Regions from separate parts of the Aminobacter sp. DSM 101952 genome, predicted to be linked through region 4. Evidence: predicted binding sites of a transcription regulator. Region 4 holds the regulator's gene; each other region holds the start of a gene.
The links. The regulator LexA, encoded in region 4, represses DNA repair genes until DNA is damaged. The targets are predictions, from matches to a motif close to TGTTCNNNNTGTGTTCNG.
Positions count from the first base shown of each region.

Region 1: the regulator LexA is predicted to act here: its motif matches at 2,222-2,239, upstream of ASC75_RS01455 (UvrD-helicase domain-containing protein).
Region 2: the regulator LexA is predicted to act here: its motif matches at 2,084-2,101, upstream of parE (DNA topoisomerase IV subunit B).
Region 3: the regulator LexA is predicted to act here: its motif matches at 3,524-3,541, upstream of ASC75_RS18195 (cytoplasmic protein).

Region 1 is NZ_LMCL01000001.1:289,688-294,501, reverse strand. It holds gene ASC75_RS01455 (UvrD-helicase domain-containing protein) at 1-2,181, opposite strand, end outside; gene ASC75_RS01450 (glyoxalase superfamily protein) at 2,446-2,988, shown strand; gene ASC75_RS01445 (dienelactone hydrolase family protein) at 3,106-3,984, shown strand; gene ASC75_RS01440 (hypothetical protein) at 4,036-4,233, opposite strand; gene ASC75_RS01435 (thioesterase family protein) at 4,379-4,814, opposite strand, start outside.
Region 2 is NZ_LMCL01000002.1:204,502-209,315, reverse strand. It holds gene gcvP (aminomethyl-transferring glycine dehydrogenase) at 1-650, shown strand, start outside; gene ASC75_RS04495 (diguanylate cyclase) at 744-1,919, opposite strand; gene parE (DNA topoisomerase IV subunit B) at 2,172-4,232, shown strand; gene ASC75_RS04485 (DUF2336 domain-containing protein) at 4,246-4,814, opposite strand, start outside.
Region 3 is NZ_LMCL01000030.1:361,406-366,219, forward strand. It holds gene ASC75_RS18180 (S9 family peptidase) at 1-1,421, opposite strand, end outside; gene ASC75_RS18185 (SH3 domain-containing protein) at 1,541-1,909, shown strand; gene ASC75_RS18190 (MucR family transcriptional regulator) at 2,581-3,006, shown strand; gene ASC75_RS18195 (cytoplasmic protein) at 3,026-3,382, opposite strand; gene ASC75_RS18200 (helix-turn-helix domain-containing protein) at 3,599-4,021, shown strand; gene ASC75_RS18205 (DUF6456 domain-containing protein) at 4,023-4,814, shown strand, end outside.
Region 4 is NZ_LMCL01000023.1:229,751-234,564, forward strand. It holds gene glp (gephyrin-like molybdotransferase Glp) at 1-1,187, shown strand, start outside; gene lexA (transcriptional repressor LexA) at 1,292-2,008, shown strand; gene ASC75_RS15190 (ComEC/Rec2 family competence protein) at 2,043-4,520, opposite strand; gene gltX (glutamate--tRNA ligase) at 4,623-4,814, shown strand, end outside.

The DNA.
Region 1 (4,814 bases), on a different contig from region 4:
GCGCTGCCAGCCCGGTGTGGCATAGGTGTTGGAGAAGGACTTCTGGCCGACGTCGTCGAAGCGCGAGGCGCCATAGGGATTGCGGCTGCCGCCGCCGTAACCGCCATAGGAATTGCCGGCGTCCGCCACCTCGACATGCGCCTCGGGCAACTCGTCGAGAAAGCGCGAGGGGATCGTCGATTGCCACAGCCCGTGTATGCGGCGGTTGGAGACGAACCACAGATGCAGGTTCTTCTTGGCGCGGGTCAGGCCGACATAAGCGAGGCGGCGTTCTTCCTCGAGGCCGGAGCGGCCGCCTTCGTCGAGTGCGCGCTGGTGCGGGAACAGGCCTTCCTCCCAGCCGGGCAGGAACACGGTCTCGAATTCGAGGCCCTTCGCCGAGTGCAGCGTCATGATCGAGACGGCATCGAGCTGTTCGTCCTGCTCGGCGTCCATGACGAGCGCGACATGCTCGAGGAAAGATCGCAGCGACTCGTATTCCTCCATCGAGCGGATCAGCTCCTTGAGGTTTTCGAGCCGGCCCGGCGCCTCGGCCGAACGATCGTTCTTCCACATGTCGGTGTAGCCGCTCTCTTCGAGAATGATCTCGGCGAGTTCCGTGTGGGGCGTGTTGTCGAGCGCCTTCTGCCAGCGCTCGAAATTGGCCGCGACCTCGCGCAGCGCGGCGCGCGGCTTGGGCTTGAGCTCGTCGCTTTCGGCCAACTGGGAGGCTGCCTGGAGCATCGGCACGCCAAGAGCGCGGGCGGTGTCGTGGACCTGGCGGATGGCGGCTTCGCCGAGGCCGCGCTTGGGCACGTTGACGATGCGCTCGAAGGCGAGGTCGTCGGCGCCCTGGGCAACGACGCGGAAATAGGCCATGGCGTCGCGGATTTCCTGGCGCTCGTAGAAGCGCGGGCCGCCGATGACGCGGTAGTTGAGGCCGAGCGTGACGAAGCGGTCTTCGAACTCGCGCATCTGGAACGAGGCGCGAACGAGGATCGCCATGTCGTTGAGATTGTGCTTCTGGCGCTGCAACTGCTCGATGGTCTCGCCGACGGCGCGGGCCTCCTCCTCAGAATCCCAGGCGGCGTGGACGTTGACCTTGGCGTCGTCGGGGTCGGCCTGCTCGGTGAACAGGGTCTTGCCGAGACGGCCCTCATTGTGGGCTATGAGATGGGCGGCGGCACCGAGGATGTGCGCGGTCGAGCGGTAGTTGCGCTCAAGCCGGATGACCACGGCGCCCGGGAAATCCTTGTCGAAGCGCAGGATGTTGTCGACCTCGGCGCCGCGCCAGCCATAGATCGACTGGTCGTCGTCGCCGACGCAGCAGACATTCTTCTGGCCGGGGGCGCCGGTTTCCTGCGCCAGGAGCCGCAGCCACATGTATTGCGCGGTGTTGGTGTCCTGGTACTCGTCGACGAGGATGTATTTGAAGCGCTTGTGGTATTCCTTGAGCACATCCGGATAGGCACGGAAGATGCGGATCGGGTGGCACAAGAGGTCGCCGAAGTCGCAGGCATTCAAGGTCTGCAACCGGTCCTGATAAGCCTTGTAAAGCTCGCGGCCCTTGCCGTTGGCGAAGGCGCGGGCATCGCCCTCGGGGATTTCGGCCGGGCCAAGGCCCTTGTTCTTCCAGCCGTCGATCATCATCGCGAACTGGCGCGCCGGCCAGCGCTTGTCGTCGAGGCCCTCGGCCTGGATCAGCTGCTTGATCAGGCGGATGACGTCGTCGGTGTCCAAAATGGTGAAGTCGGAGCGCAGGCCGGCCAGTTCGGCATGGCGGCGCAGCATCTTGACGCCGATGGAGTGGAAGGTGCCGAGCCAGGGCATGCCTTCGACCGCCTCGCCGACGAGATGGCCGATGCGCTGCTTCATCTCGCGCGCCGCCTTGTTGGTGAAGGTGACGGCCAAAACCTGGCTGGGCCAGGCGCGGCCCTGGCTGAGGATATGGGCGATGCGGGTGGTGAGCACGCGCGTCTTGCCGGTGCCGGCGCCGGCGAGCACGAGGACCGGGCCTTCGGTGGTCTCGACGGCCTGGCGCTGCTCGGGGTTCAGGCCCTTGAGGTAGTCCGGCGCATGCGACGCCTGGCGGGCGGCCATGGCGCGCGCGGCAATGCCGCCCGGCGCAGAGGCACCAGCGGTCCGGGGCGGCATTCCGCCGGGCTCGTCGAAAAACGGCATGTCGTCCGGAAAGTCTGACATTTGCCCCGAATGTAGTGATTCGGGGCGGAAAGGCCAGAAGTGTCTCTGTTTTGTTCTCGTTTAGCCGGGGAAAGTGGCACCCTTGACCGGGATGCCGGGGCGTGGCTAGGTAACCGCACGGCTGGATGTGGCCGGCAGTCCGCGCCCGCAGGGGTATGGCGAATACATCCAAGCGCTTCCTTAACCCGGTCTAATGGACGGTGAGGGCATCGGCAATGCGGGCACTGATGGACAGGCTCACCGGAACCCTGGGATCGGAAGATCATGCGAACCTATCGTGATGCGAAGGCGATGGCGAAGGCCATGCGCGAGGCGCTTGGCGCCAAGAACCTCGATGTCAGCCACAGCGAGGCGCTCGAAATCGTCGCCCGGCAGTTCGGCGTCGACAACTGGAACATCCTGTCGAGCAAGCTGGACAAGGGGGAAGAGCCTTCCGCAGGCTCATTATCCTTCACCCAGCCGGTGCCGATCTTTCGCATCTTCGACGAAGACAAGGCGCGGGGCTTCTACGAGGGGTTCCTCGACTGCACGGTCGACTGGGAGCATCGTTTCCATCCCGGCGCGCCGCTCTACTGCCAGGTGTCGCGCGGCGGTTTGAAGCTGCATCTGTCGGAGCATTCGGGCGACGCCAGTCCAGGTGCCACGGCGGTCTGCTACATGAAAGGCGTGGAAGCCTTCCAGAAGGGGCTGATCGCCAAGGACTACAAATACAACCGGCCGGGCCTGCAGCATCAGGACTGGGGGCTGGAGTGCGAGGTGATCGACCCGTTCGGCAACCGCATCCGCTTCATGGAAGGCGAGGACTGACCGACGTCCCGTGCGCGCTCGCGCCCGATGGCGCGGGCGCCGTTCACGCAACAGTGACACCAACTACATTTGCATACGCTAAACTCGCCGCCCGATGTCGAAGACAGGGAGTGAGCCATGACCAGACCTGCCATCACCCAGGCGATGATCGACGCCTATGACGAATACACCCACCTGACGCTCGACCGGCGCAATTTCATGGAGACGCTGACCAAGCTGACCGGATCGGCCGCGGCGGCGGCGGTGATCGCGCCGATGCTCGTGGCCAGCCAGGCGCAGGCGGCCATCGTTGCCGACGACGACGCGCGGCTCAAGGCCGAGGATGTCGCCTATCCCGGCGGTGCCGGCGAGATGAAGGGCTATCTCGTCCAGCCGGCCGATCGTGCCGGCAAGCTGCCGGCGGTCATCGTCATCCACGAAAACCGGGGCCTCAACCCGCATATCCGCGACGTAGCGCGGCGCATCGCGCTCGAAGGCTTCGTCGCGCTGGCGCCCGACTATCTGTCGCCGCTCGGCGGCACGCCACCGGACGAGGAGAAGGCGCGCGAGATGTTCGGCCAGTTGGACGCTGCGCAGACCGTGGCCAACGGCATCGCGACGGTGGCGTTCCTGAAGGGCCATGAGAGCGGCAACGGCAAGGTCGGCGCGGTCGGCTTCTGCTGGGGCGGCGGCACCGTCAACCTGCTCGCCGTCAATTCGCCGGATCTCGGCGCCGGCGTCGCCTATTACGGCGCGCAGCCCAAGGACGAGGCGGCAGTCGCCAACATCAAGGCGGCCCTGCTGCTGCACTATGCCGGCATGGACGAACGCATCAACGCCGGTATCGACGCCTACAAGGCGGCGCTGGAAAAAGGCGGCAAGGATTTCCAGGTCTACGTCTATGACGGCGCCCAGCACGCCTTCAACAACGACACGTCCGAAGCGCGCTACAACAAGGAGGCAGCGGACCTGGCCTGGGGCCGGACGATTGCCTTCTTCAGGGAAAAACTGGCCTGATCCGTCTGGTGGCAGGCGCGCCGACCGTTCGCGCGCCTGGCCGTACGAAGCTCAGGCCACGCCGCGCTTGGAGCGGGCCTGGCGTAGGATGACGCGCCAGCGCAACATCTCGATCGGGATCGGCCCGTTGTTGTTGGCGATCTCGAAGATTTCGTTGTTGATGTTGCGGAGCGAACGCCAGAAGTCGTAGTCGCTGATGCGCGGGTCGCAGGCGAGCTTGTTGGCTGTCGCTTCGATGTCTGGTTGCATGCCTTGCCTCAAGCCGTCCGGTGCCCGCCGCGACTCAATTTCGCTGTGTGGGATTGTCGGGGTGAGGGTGCGGCCGATCAACGAACCGCAGGCTGTGATGCAGGTTATGAACAGGTAAGGTTAACCGCCTGTGGCCCTTCAGCCACTATGCCGGCTTGCGCCTGATGCCGATCGAGCGGCCGGCGCGCTCGGGCATGGGCAGTGCGGCATGGGCGGCGCCCATTTCCTGCAGGCTCGCCATGATGTCTTCGGGGAAGGGCGCGACCTTCGGACCGGTCATGTCGACATGCAAAGCGAGATATTCCGAGGTCGCCGCCAGCCAGCCGTCGACGTGGCGCAGTTCCTGGTAGACGCGCAGGCGTTTGTCGTCATGGTCAAGCAACTGGAAGCTCGCGGTGACGCGGTGTTCGAGATGCAGTTCCCGGACATAACAGACGTGAACTTCCGCCGTGTAGATGGTGAGCTTCCTGTCGCGGACGTAAGCAGCCCCCATGCCGAGCAGATCGAGCGCCTCGTCGCTGCAGCGGTCGAACAGGACGTTGTAGTAGGCCATGTTGAGGTGACCGTTATAGTCGATCCAG
Region 2 (4,814 bases), on a different contig from region 4:
ATGCAGTTTCGGCTGCGCCCTTCGGCAGTGCCTCGATCCTGCCGATCACCTGGATGTACATCCGGATGATGGGTGGTTCGGGCCTGAAGCAGGCGACGGAGACGGCGATCCTGAACGCCAACTACATCGTCACCAAGCTCGAAGCGCACTATCCGGTGCTGTTCAAGGGCCGCAACGGGCGCGTGGCGCATGAGTGCATCCTCGACACCCGCGTGCTGAAGGAGCGCGCCGGCATCTCGGTCGAGGACATCGCCAAGCGCCTGATCGACTACGGCTTCCACGCACCGACCATGTCGTGGCCGGTCTCGGGCACGCTGATGGTCGAGCCGACCGAATCCGAGCCGAAGCACGAGATCGATCGTTTCTGCGAGGCAATGATCGCGATCGCTGCCGAGGCGGCCAAGGTCGAAAAGGGCGTGTGGCCGAAGGACGACAATCCGCTGGCCAATGCACCGCACACGGCGACCGAGACGCTTGCCGGCGAGTGGAAGCATCCCTACTCGCGCCTTGAGGCGGCCTATCCGGGCGGCGACCCCGACACCGCAGCCAAGTACTGGCCGCCGGTGTCGCGCATCGACAACGTGGCGGGCGACCGCAACCTGGTCTGCGCCTGCCCGCCGCTGTCGGAATATCTCGGCGCCGCCGAGTAAGCAGGCCCGAAACCAGATGAGACGGCCGGACATCTGTCCGGCCGTTTGCTTTTGCGGCGATGGCGCTATCTGCAGCCGTGCCGGATGACGAGTTTAGGCAAACAGCCGTGCAGGCTCATAGGTTGTCGCGCCACCCGTGGTGTCTGCCGTGACCGCCCGGTTTCGGCCGGAACGCTTGGCAGCGTAAAGCGCCGCGTCCGCCGCGAGCAGCATTTCATCGAGCGACGTCACTGCTTCATCGCCGAAACAGACGCCGACGCTGACGGTACTGCGCAGTGGCCCGAGCTTGGTGGCGACGATCTCGGCTCCAAAGGCGGCGCCGATTGCGCGCAATATCTCGTGCGCCTCATCGGGAGCGACGCCCGACATGACGACGGCGAATTCCTCGCCGCCCAGCCGAAAGCACTCGACACCTTCCTGGGCGTGGCTCCTGACGACATCGGCGAAGCGTTGCAGGACCGTATCGCCCGCGGCGTGGCCGAAGACGTCGTTGGTGCGCTTGAAATGGTCGAAATCGAACATGGCCAGCGCCATCGAAGGTCCGAACCGAGTGTCACGATGAAACATCGTCAAGGCCCTGCGGTTCAGCAAGCCGGTCAGGGGGTCGGTCAGCGTCTGCACGGTCAGCTGGCGCTGGGTGCGCAGGTGATGCAGCGAAATGGTCAGCGCCCCAAGTGCCGTCATGCAGGCAACGACGACGGCAGTGTTCAGGTCTTCGGCCCAGTTCTTGGGAACGGTGCCCAGCGACCACTGCCCCTCCAGGACCAGGACCAAGGCGCAGAGCGTGAAGGAGACGGCAGCGCTGCCAGCGAGCAAGGTGACGGCGGCCAGGATACGCCGATCATATTCGCCGGCGGCCCAGAACATCGCCGTTATCACCACCAGCAGCGCCGTAACCGTCGAATAGGCGAGGACGAAACCCAGACCGTCATAGCCGGCGGCGGTTGCCGCCGTGATCACCACCACCGCCGCAAGGACTGGCCCTGCTGCCATCCTGTGCCAACCGCGCTCGAGATACTGGGCCGTCGAGCACAGGATGACGAAGAAACCGGCAACCAGCAGTGCCAGGGTCACCTGACCAAGCCATGGCGAGGCGTTGCGGCCATATTGCCAAAAGCCGATGACATGGACGACAAGAAGTAGTATCCCCACCGCCATCGTGAAGACGAAACGCGCTTGGCGCGCCGTCAGCCAGATGGCGAGCAGCGTTCCGCTCAGACAGGCGCCGGACAGAGCCGTTGCGAGCAAAAGGGAACCGAAGTCAAGCACGAGGCCCCCGCCTTGTTGATTGTCCGATTGTTTGGGAAGCACTTATGGACTTAGCGGTCGCCCAGCAACCGCCAAAGGCCAGATCGTCGCCACTCATCAACCGGTGATTTCGGTTTGCGTTTACGAATAGTTGCACGGTTGTGTCGCGTTTGACAACATGACGCACGAACATAACCGGAACTTCTATTGCGCCGACGGCAAAACTGGCACACTTGGCAAACTGATTCGCAGCATCGGAAAACCGTATTGAGCATGGACGATAGCAACGATCTTTTCGGCAGCCTCGACAAGCAGCCGCCCCGCCCCGTTTCGCGTCCGGCGGACCCGCTGGTGCAGGCGGCAGTGGCCAAGCGCCCTGCTCCGGCGGCCAAGGACGGCAGCGAGGGCTACAGTGCAGCCGACATCGAGGTGCTCGAAGGCCTGGAGCCGGTGCGCCGGCGCCCCGGCATGTATATCGGCGGCACCGACGAGAAGGCGCTCCACCACCTCTTCGCCGAAGTCATCGACAACTCGATGGACGAGGCCGTGGCCGGGCATGCCACCTTCATCGAGGTCGAGCTTGACGCCGAAGGTTTCCTGACCGTCACCGACAACGGCCGCGGCATTCCCGTCGATCCGCACCCGAAATTCAAGAACAAGTCGGCGCTCGAAGTCATCATGACGACGCTGCATGCCGGCGGCAAGTTCGACTCCAAGGTCTACGAGACCTCGGGCGGCCTGCATGGCGTCGGCGTTTCGGTGGTCAACGCCTTGTCGGACCTGCTCGAGGTCGAGGTAGCGCGCGGCCGCCAGCTCTATCGCCAGCGCTTTTCACGCGGCGTGCCGCAAGGCGGGCTCGAAAGCCTGGGCGACGTGCACAACCGGCGCGGCACCAAGGTGCGCTTCCACCCCGATCCCGACATCTTCGGCAAGGGCGCGCATTTCGAACCGGCCCGCATCTACAAGATGGCGCGTTCGAAGGCCTATCTGTTCGGCGGCGTCGAGATCCGCTGGAGCTGCGACCCGACGCTGCTGAAGGAAAAGGACGAAACCCCGGCGAAAGCGGTGTTCCATTTCCCTGGCGGCCTCGGCGACTATCTCAAGGCCTCGCTTGGCGACGAGATGCAGGTCACCCGCGAAATCTTCTCGGGCAAGAGCGACAAGCAGAGCGGCCACGGCTCGATCGAGTGGGCTGTCACCTGGTTCGGCGGCGATGGCTTCATCAACTCCTATTGCAACACCATCCCGACCGGCGATGGCGGCACCCACGAGATGGGCTTCCGCAACGTCCTGACGCGCGGCCTGCGCGCCTATGCCGACCTCGTCGGCAACAAGCGTGCAGCGATCGTCACTTCCGAGGACGTGATGATCTCGGCTGCCGGCATGCTGTCGGTGTTCATCCGCGAACCGGAATTCGTCGGCCAGACCAAGGACAAGCTGGCAACGGTCGAGGCCATGCGAATCGTCGAGACAGCGATCCGCGATCCGTTCGATCACTGGCTCGCCGACAACCCGCAGGAAGCCTCCAAGCTGCTCGACTGGGTGATCGCGCGCGCCGACGAGCGCGTGCGCCGACGCCAGGAAAAGGAAGTGTCGCGCAAAAGCGCAGTGCGCAAGCTGCGCCTGCCAGGCAAGCTGGCTGACTGTACGCAGAACGCCGCCGCAGGTGCCGAACTGTTCATCGTCGAGGGTGACTCGGCAGGTGGCTCGGCCAAGCAGGCGCGCGACCGAAAGATGCAGGCGATCCTGCCGCTGCGGGGCAAGATCCTCAACGTCGCCAGCGCTGGCAACGACAAGCTGGCGTCGAACCAGCTGATCGGCGACCTGATCCAGGCACTGGGTTGCGGCACGCGCTCGAAATACCGTGAAGAAGACCTGCGCTACGACCGCGTCATCATCATGACCGACGCCGACGTCGACGGTGCCCACATCGCCTCGCTGCTCATTACCTTCTTCTTCCAGGAGATGCCGCAGCTCGTTCGCGGCGGTCACCTCTATATGGCGGTGCCGCCGCTCTACTCGATCCGCCAGGGCGGCAAGGTGGCCTATGCCCGCGACGACGCCCACAAGGAAGAATTGCTGCGCACCGAGTTCAGCGGACGTGGCAAGGTCGAGATCGGCCGCTTCAAGGGCCTTGGCGAGATGATGGCAAGCCAGCTCAAGGAAACGACGATGGACCCGTCGAAGCGCACGCTGCTGCGCGTCGAGGTCCTCGACGATGCCGACGAGACCAAGAGCGCGGTCGATGCGCTGATGGGCACCAAGCCGGAGTTGCGCTTCCGCTTCATCCAGGATCGTGCCGAATTCGCGGCGGCGGACGCCCTCGACATCTGAGGCAAGCGGCGGCTCAGGCCGCCGCGATTGCCAGCGCGTGGCCGCGTGCATTCTCGCGCAGCGCGTCGAGATGGATCGACTTGACCAATCCGGCCAATTCGCCTTCGGCGGCTTGGCCGCCGAGTTCCTTCAGCATCAGCCAGCTGACCTCCTGTGCACCGGCGACGCGGCGTCCATTGGCCACCTCGCGCCAGATCTTCAGGGCCCGCAGGATGATTGCATGCGTCGCATCGGCAAGACCTGCCGAGCGGAACAGGGCCGTCAGCGCCACGTCCTGGCCGGCAGAGAGAAGCGCCCTCACCCGTGGTTCGTCGCGACCGGTCAGCACGACCAGGGCAGCGCCGAAGAAGTCGACCTTGCCGTGGGCGAGGATGCGGATGATGAAGCTTGCCGTGAGATCCCCACGCAGACGAAGATGCTCGACGAGTGCCGCGTGTTCCTGGGCGCGAGTGCCTTCGATGAGCGTCATCGAAGCCTTCACGCAGGCGTCGCGCGTCACGCGCTCGGCACGGGCAGCACCCATCAGTGCCAGGACGAAAGGCGAGGCCTTCAGCGCTTCGCCGAGCTTGACCAGAAGCAGAT
Region 3 (4,814 bases), on a different contig from region 4:
TAGGAGCCATAGCCATAGAGCAGGCATGGTGCCGTGCCGTCCAGCGGGGTGTCGCGATGGTGGATCAGCGAGATCGGCACCAGTTCGCCATCGGGCGCCGGCGCCATCAGCCGCCGCGTGACGTAGTCCTCGGCATTGTGGCCGGAGGGAACCTCCTGCGTCTTGAGCAGGACGCGGTCGCGCGTGCGCATGTTGTAGTCGAACAGCTGCGTCGGTGTCGTCATCGACGAATAGGAAAACCGCATGGTTTCGGTGTCGTATTCATAAGATCCCGACAGGCCGAGCGAAAACGCTTCTTCCGGGAAGGAGATGACGTGCTCCGCGCCGGTTGCGCGCTCATGCACGACGATGCGCGGCAGGCCTTCCTTGCGTTCCAGGCGAACCATGAAATCCCTGAAGCCGATGACCGACAGGATCAGCCGGCCTGGCTCGTGCGCGACCAGTTCCTTCCAGTTGGCGCGCTCCGGATTTGCCGCGGGCGTGGTCATGATCTTGAAGTCCTTGGCGCCGTCGGCATTGGTCAGTACGAAGAAGATGTCGCCGCCTTCCTCGAGGTCGTATTGCAGGCCGGTTTCGCGCGCCGCAACGAGAGCCAGCGAGGCGAGGGGATTGCTGGCGGGAAGCAGCCGGTACTCCGAGGTCTCATGGTCGCTGATCGAGATCATGATCCAGTCATTGCTGCGGGTGCCGCCGACGCTCATGAAGAAGCCGGGATCGGTCTCCTCGTAGATCAGGCGGTCGGCCGAAACGTCGCTGCCGAGCGCATGGTAGAACACCTTCGAGGGCCGGTGGTTGGGGTCGAGGCGGGTGTAGAAGAAGCCGGCATTGGCCGCATCCCACTCGCCCGAGCCGCCAGTATCGCCGACGATGTCGGCGAGCTCGGCACCGCTTGCCAGGTCGCGGACGCGCAAGGTGTAGAACTCCGATCCCTTGTCATCGAACGCCCATATCAGGCGGCCATGATCGGAGGAGTGGTCGATGCCACCGAGACGGAAGTAGGCGTGACCCTCGGCTTCCTTGTCGCCGTCGAGGATGATCTCTTCCGCGCCGCCGTCGCTCGGCAGGCGGAAATAGCGCGGCTGCTCGCCGCCTTTCTTGTAGGATGAGCCGTAGGCGAAGGGGCCGTCCTTCATCGGCACCGAAGAATCGTCTTCCTTGATGCGTCCCTTCATTTCATCGAACAGTTTCTTGCGCAGGTCTGCCGTGCCGGCCATCAGTTCGGCCTGGTAGCTGTTCTCTGCTTCGAGATGCGTGCGGATTACCGGATCGAGCAGGCTCGGGTCGCGGAAGACCTCCTGCCAGTTGTCGGCGCGCAGCCAGGCATATTCGTCGATGCGGGTGATGCCGTGCCGGGTGTCGGAAACGGGGCGACGCTCGGTCGACGGCGGGGCGATGTCGGCGAAAATGGCAGGTCGGGTCATTGGGTCTCGCAGGGCGTGAATCTTGAATGGCGAATGAACACGGCGATCAGGGCGGGTTCAAGGGCTGAGTTGCATTGTGCGTCAACGTTCCGAATGACCGGCGAGCCCGGAGGAGAGAAATGAGTACGTTGTTGAAGACTGCCGCCGCCCTCGCTGTCGCCTCGACCGTTGCGGTGTTCGCCGGTCAGGTCCAGGCATCTGCCTTTGCTGCCTGGCAGGTGAGCGATGTGCCGTTCGGCGACACGCTGAACATCCGCAAGTATCCGTCCAGCGGGTCGCAGAAGCAGGCTGCCTATCCCAATGGCACCGTGCTGCAGATGACGGGAAAATGCACTGGCGGGCTCGATCTGTTCGACATTACGCATTTGCCGGAATGGAAGCAGGCACAGCGTGTGCGCTATCGCTGGTGCCAGGTCTGGCATGATCCGGCCCAGAACGGGCAATTTGCCACCGGTTGGGTCTACGGCAAGTACATCACGCCGTATTGAACGAGCGATACTGCCGACAGGCGGCGGCTTCCATTCCCAAACAAGAGACTGAAGAAGACCTGTCGTGAACGGCCGTGCTGGTGATTATCTTGCTGGAGGCCTGATCGCGACGGGTGCGTTGCTTGCCTTGAGCGGCACTCCGGGACTGCTGCACCTGCGCGATATCTGACACCTGATTCATGGCTCACGTCATTCGTTCTTGCCACGTATGTCGGCGAACTTTCCACGGCACTGCGAGGCTGGTCGAAGCAGCGTTATTGGTGCTGGCGGCGCCGATTTCGGTCGATTTTCTTGCCAACGCGACTTATTCGGCCGGATTTCGCCGTGGCAGGGGAAACCCGGCGACGATTCTCCTGAAACTGTGGCGGGGGACAAGAACAACCGCGATATCGCCACCTAACGCCGACAATGACCCCGATGAGAAGCTTTTAGCGTTGTGTAACTTAATCTCGTGTGATGACATTGCCCTGTCAAAAACGCTCATTTGTTAGAGAAGTGATGAATGCATTGTTCTTGAAGTTGCAAAGAATAGTGAATTGACTTGTTATCGCTGCAGGCTCATTAAAGTGATGGAACGCGACTCGTAATGGCAAATTACGATACAAGATCGCGCCGCATCCCGGTCGCAATATCGGGCAAAAAACAACCAGTCACATTGGGGCCTGAAGCATATGGATACTTCCGAAACGCCTGCATCAAATAGCGAAACGCTGATCGAGCTGACCGCCGACGTGGTGGCCGCTTATGTCAGCAACAATCCGGTCCCGGTGGGAGAACTTCCGGGGCTTATCGCCGACGTTCACGCCGCCCTCGGCCGCGTCGGCAACGTCGCCGACACACCGCCCGCCGACAAGCAGAAGCCAGCCGTCAATCCGAAGCGCTCGGTACATGACGACTACATCATCTGCCTGGAAGACGGTAAGAAGTTCAAATCGCTCAAGCGTCACCTGATGACGCACTACAACATGACGCCCGACCAGTATCGCGAGAAGTGGGGCCTCGACGCCAGCTATCCGATGGTCGCGCCCAACTATGCAGCAGCTCGCTCGCAACTGGCCAAGAAAATGGGCCTGGGCCGCAAGCGCAAGGGCAAGTAATACTCCCTTTGACAGACGTTCAGCGAGCGGCGCCTTCGGGCGCCGTATTGCTTTTGGGCCGACGCCGGCGCGGCCTGAGCGACAGACGTCCAGGCTGGTCGGGGAAGACACCTTTCAGCCGGTCGCGCACCTGCTTCAGCGCGATGTGGCGGTTGAGATCGTAGCTCCAGTGGCGGTTGACGCCCCTGAGCCGTTCGCGCTCGATCGCCCGTTCGAGGCGCTTCAGCAGGGCCAACGTCGATGTCGGCTCGGCGGACAACGCATGTGAAAGCTCGATCCCGCAACAGATTTGCAGCGCTGCCCGTTGCCGGGCGTCGGTGAACTCGGACAGCTTGTTCTGCTTGAAGGCTGTAATCTCATTCGAAAAATCCCGCATCGCGATCCTGCCTGATGTGACTGTGATCGTGCGATGATGCAGCCACCTCGAGGGGTGGGGAGAAACTGCGCCAAGAATTCATCGGGTCGGAATAAATAGAACAATGATTACAGCGTGTTGAAGTTTTCCCCTTCCTTCGAATGTTCTTTTTTTGTTCACACCCTGCGGCACGACGGATATAAGAACTTATTCCTATCTTGAGAGGGGAAGAGTTCGGTGGGATCCACGTCGGCAACATTGGTCAAACGGCAGAAGGAGGCGCGCGCCGCTGCCGCCAGGGAAGAGCGATCCGCTGAAGAGCTGATCGCCGGCCGGCGTCATGACCAGGTGGTGGAGCGTTGCGATGCGATGATCGACCTCATGGCGGCGCTGTTCGGCGTGCCGAGCAGGGAGATTCGCCGCGTTGGCCGAACCGGCAACGACATCAGCCGGCTCCGGCAGATTGCCATGTATGTTGCCCATGTCGTGTTTCGCCTCAGCATGCGCGAGGTCGGCCGTGGTTTCGGGCGCGACCGGACAACGGTGCTTTACGCCTGCCATACTGTCGAGGACCTGCGCGACGACGCCGAGTTCGACCGGATCGTGGCGCTGGCGGAGCGGGTGGCGATCGCCGCATTTCGCGACCGGCTGGAGGGATGACATGAGCATCGATGACGAGAAGGCCCTGAAGCGCGTGCTCGCACTGCTGGCCAAGGGCGCTGCGGAATGCGAACCGGCCGCGACCGGCGGCAAGATGGTGCTGGAGAACGACAGGAGTGACAGGATCGCTGTCGGCGCCGACGTGCTTGCGGTGCTATCCCGGCAAGGGCTTGTCGTTTGCGCTGGCCGCACGTTGCGGCTGACGCCGGACGGACAAGCCGCCGCGCGCCGACAGGAGAGCCCGACCGATCCGTTCCAGAGCCAGCACCGCGACCTCGACACGGCGATGGTCGACACCGCTACCGGGCGACAAGCCGCGCTGATCAACCTTTCGGAGTCGCCACTCGGCCAACTCGCCCGACGCAAGAGCAAGGCGGGCCAGCCGTTCCTGAACAATAGCGAGTTCGTGGCTGGCGAGCGGCTGCGTTCCGACTATACGCGCGGCCAGATCATGCCGCGCATGGGCGCCAACTGGGTGGCAAGCGTCTCTTGTGGCAAGCGCAGTGCCGGCGGCGGCGTGGCTGAACTGACGGATGCGGCGCTCGCCGCACGGCAGCGCGTCGACAGGGCCATCGATGCGGTCGGGCCGGAACTCTCCGGCGTCCTGATCGACGTCTGCTGCTTCCTTAAGGGGCTGGAACGTGTCGAAACCGAGCGCGGCTGGCCGGTGCGGTCGGCCAAGGTCATGCTCAAGTCGGCACTTGGCGTGCTGGCCAGGCACTACAATCCTCCCCCCGCTTCCGCTGGCCGCAAGGTCCTGCATTGGGGGGCCGAGGATTATCGTCCGCGCATG
Region 4 (4,814 bases):
CCGAAGCGCTGGCGCGCCTTCTCGACGGCGCTCAACCGAGCGGTTCTGAAACGGTCGGCCTGCGGGAAGCGGCGGGCCGTGTCCTTGCCGCACCCTTGCACGCCTTGCGCACGCAGCCTCCCTTCGCTGCCTCGGCAATGGATGGCTATGCCGTGCGCGCCGACGACATAGCATCGCTGCCGGCAAGGCTGTCGGTCATCGGCGAGGCTCCGGCAGGCAGGCAGTTCACCGGAACGCTGGCGCCAGGCCAGGCGGTGCGCATCTTCACCGGCGCTCCCGTGCCCGAGGGCGCCGACACCGTCGTCATCCAGGAAAACGTGCGCGACCTCGGCAATGGCGAGATCGAGGTCGTGGAGCCGACGGCGCCGGGCCGCAACATCCGCGCCAAGGGCCTGGACTTCCGGCAGGGCGACCTGATCCTCGACGCCGGGCGCGTGCTCGATCCGGCAGGCTTGTCGCTCATTGCCGCGGCCAATCATCCCGAATTGCAGGTCGCCAAGGCGCCGCTGATCGCGATCATCGCCACCGGCGACGAACTTCTGCCGCCCGGCAGCAACCCCGGCCCCGGCCAGATCATTGCCTCCAACGCCTATGGTGTCGCCGCCATCGCCGAATCCGTCGGCGCGCGCGTGCTCGACCTCGGCATCGCACCGGACCGCACCGATGCGATCGCGACCCTCGTCGGCAAGGCGCTCGATGCGCAGGCGGACGTCATCGTCACGCTTGGCGGCGCGTCCGTCGGCGACCACGACCTGGTGCACCGCGTGCTGACCGGGCTCGGCATGGATCTCGATTTCTGGAAGATCGCCATGCGCCCCGGCAAGCCGCTGATGTTCGGCCGCCTCGGCAAGACGCGCTGCATCGGACTGCCCGGAAATCCCGTCGCCAGCCTGATCTGCGCGCACATCTTCCTCAAGCCGCTGCTGGCAACTCTTGGCGGGCGGCCCTATTCGCCTGACATTCGCACTGGCATCCTCGACGCCGCGATGACCGCCAACGACCTGCGCCAGGACTTCGTCCGCGCCCTCGCGCGCGAAACCGCCGACGGCCTTGTGGTGACGCCCTACACCATCCAGGATTCGTCGATGCTGCGCACGCTGGCGGACGCCAACTGCGCGATCATGCGCGCCCCCTTCGCACCGGCTGCCGAACGTGGCAACCCGTGCCGCGTGCTGATGCTGCGCTGAGCATACCCAACCCCCTTCACGAAATATAAACAGTTGCGGAACACAACTGGAACAGATAGTGTTTGTTCTGGGTTTGTTTTTCTTCTGATTCCTCGGGGGTGACCATGCTGACGCGCAAGCAACACGAGCTTCTGCTGTTCATTCATGAGCGGTTGAAGGAAGCGGGCATTCCGCCATCCTTCGACGAAATGAAGGAAGCGCTGGATCTCGCCTCCAAATCCGGCATCCACCGCTTGATCACCGCGCTCGAGGAACGTGGCTTCATCCGCCGCCTGCCCAACCGGGCACGCGCGCTGGAAGTGTTGCGACTGCCCGATTCGATCGCACCCGGCCTCAATGCGGCACGAAAATTCTCGCCGAGCGTCATCGAGGGCAGCCTTGGCCGCAAGCCGGAGCCATCGAGATCGTTCTCGGCCGGCAATGACGACGATGTCGCTGCTGCCGTCACCATCCCGGTCATGGGGCGCATCGCCGCCGGCGTGCCGATCGACGCGATCCAGCACAAGACCCATTCCATTTCGGTGCCGCCGGACATGATCATGGGCGGCGAGCATTATGCCCTCGAGGTCAAGGGCGACTCGATGATCGAGGCCGGCATCTTCGATGGCGATACGGTGGTTATCCGCAGTTCCAACATCGCCAACCCCGGCGAGATCATCGTTGCACTGGTCGACGACGAGGAAGCGACGCTCAAGCGCTTCCGCCGCAAGGGCGCCTCGATCGCTCTGGAAGCCGCCAATCCGGCCTATGAAACCCGCATCTTCGGACCTGACCGGGTCAAGGTTCAGGGCAAGCTCGTCGGGCTGATCCGCCGGTACTAATCCCTGCAGGCAACCTGGCGCGCATGCGCACGGCCTATCGGGCTGGCGATGCCGGTTCTGATGCGCCCGGACGCCTGCTGTCTCGCCGATAGGGCGGCAGTCCCCTCGCCTCGCGCGAGAATGCCCGCTGCACATGCCAGGGTCGGTATGGCGTGGCCACGGCGTGGCGGATCTCGACATCCTGGCGCGCGCCGTCCTGGGCAGGCCTCAAGAATATCGCCGCGCTTCCCAGGCGAGCCAACGCGCGGCTGGTGAGCACGACAACAGCAGCGTTGCCGCACGGATTGCGTGCCGTGGCGTCGTTCACGACGACAAGGTTGGCGATGCCGCAGGCTCGCCTGGCGGCTGCCGCGTTTTCCGCATGGGCCAGGTGCATGCCCGAGGGGTGCTCGATGAGACACAGCCCGTCGGTGCAGGAAAAGGCCGCATCACCGCCGGACCGGCCCGAACCGCCCTGGCCGATGTTCTGCTTCGGGTTTGCAGCGCTTGCCGGGGCGACGCGCGCGGGGCCGATCAGGTCTTCCGACACCAGGGCACGTTTCCAATTGTCGACGGTGAACTGGCTTGGCCGGGTCCGATTGACGGCAAGCTTGCCTTCGCCAACCGGCACGCCCACCAGGCGCGCATCCTCCGAGACGAACGCGTCGGGCGCTTCCGCGTTCATCAGCAGCAGCAGAGCCAGGGTCGCAATCGGCAGCGCCGCCAGTCGCAGCCAGGTCGTCGCCATCGAGCCTATGACCAGCGCCAAGGTGACGAGGACGACCGAATGGGTCGACATCAGCCCGACCGCATCGACGGGCGAGCGCTCGGAGAACCACGTCGCCAGCGCGATCATGGCCGTCAGGCCGGCCCCCATGGTGTCAAGGAAGATGCCGTCGAGGCGCAACGGCATGAACAGGCCGGCGAGCACGGCAAACGGCATGACCAGCACCGAGACGATCGGCATCACCGCCAGGTTGGCGACAAGGCTGAGCGGCGAGATGCGCTGGAAATGCCAGGCGCCGAAGACGCTGGTGGCAAGCCCGGCGATCAGCGACGTCGCGACGAGCCCGGCCGCAACGGTCGCCAGCCAGCGCCACAGCTTGGACGGCAACGACCGCTGGACGACGGGCTGCGCCTGTTGCTCGCGCCGGTCGGACCACCAGGCATAGGCACCGACAAGTGCCGCTGTCGCTGCAAACGACATCTGGAAGCTCGGTCCAACCACCTCGTGCGGCGAAATCACGATGACGACGATGGCCGAGATCGCCAGATTGCGCATGGTCAAGGCAGCCCGGTCGAACAGCACGGCCGTCAGCATCACGGCCAGCATGATGAAGCTGCGCTGCGCGGCGACCTCGGCCCCCGAAATGAACAGATAGCCCCCTGTCGCGGCCAATGCGGCGCTTGCCGCATATTTCTTCACCGGACGACGCGACGCGAACGCCGGAAAGGCGGCAAAGGCCAGCCGCGTCAGCAGCATCACCGTCCCGGCGACCATCGCCATGTGCAGGCCCGAGATCGAAATGATGTGGTAGAGCCCGGTGCGCCGCAGCGCCTCGTTGACGTCTTCCGGGATGCCGCCGCGCACGCCGACGACGAGGGCTGCAGCGATTTCGCCCTCCGCGCCGCCGACGCGATCGCGAATGCGCTGTGCGATGCGGTCGCGCGCATTTGCCACCCAGGCCGCGGCCTGGCTCGTGGCCGGCAACGGGTCGGTGGACGCAACAAGCTCCGGCCCCTTCATGAAGAAGCCGCTGGCGCCGATGCCGTCAAAATAGCTTTCGAAGGAAAAGTCGTAACTTCCCGGCCTTACCGGGCCGGATGGCGGCATCAGCCGGGCATAGCCCGTCACCAGCGAGCCGGCGGTCACGCCATCGGGGAGCTTGCGCGCGGTCAGCCGCACGCGATCCGGCGCATAGCGCAGAACCGGACGCTCCGTCGCCAGGATGTCGAGGGTCAGGCGCTGACGGCCGTTGTCGAGGCTGTCGATCTCGACCACCCGCCCGGTGATGCCTGCCGATATCGTCGCGCCGAGCATCCTGGTCGCCATCCTATCCGTTTCGATCTTGGCCATGGCCATGCCGAGCAGGCAGATGGCCGCGGCGGCGAGCGCGTAGTGGGCCAGCCTGTTCGTACGCATGAGAAAGGCGAGCACGGCCAGGAGCCCGAAAGCCGTGACCAGCGGCGCAAAAGGCGGCTCGGCATGAAAGCTGAAATAGCCAAGCGCGCCGATGGCCAGGAAGACCGGCACGAGCAGGAATGCAGCGCCTCGTTCGAGCTCGGTTTCGATGGCCACCCGCATGGCCCGCGTCGATGAACGAACACTGGCGGCGGCGCCTGACCATGCCGGCAGCCGGGGAAAATAAGGCTGCGGAACCGGCACCACGGCGATTTCCGTGGCTTCCGCGCTGGGTACAGTCGGCCTCACCCATGCCACCGAGGACACGGCCGCCCCTCCCAGCAAGGCGCGCTCGCCGGTCTCGACCACCGGATTGTTACCGGTTTCCCCCTCCCGCACGCGCTCGCCCATCGGGCCTGCCCCTTGCGCCCCAGACCTTCTATGCTACATCAGCGCCACCGAAACGCCATGCGCCGCCGGTCTTCGGCCAAGCGCGCCATGCCTCCGTTGGAAATCGCCATGTCCGTCGTCACCCGCTTCGCCCCCTCGCCCACCGGCTATCTGCATATCGGTGGCGCGCGCACGGCCCTCTTCAACTGGCTCTATTCCCGCCACACCGGCGGCACCATGCTGCTGCGCATCGAAGACACCGACCGCGAGCGTTCGACCGATGCCGCCACCGCGGCAATCCTCGAAGGCCTGACC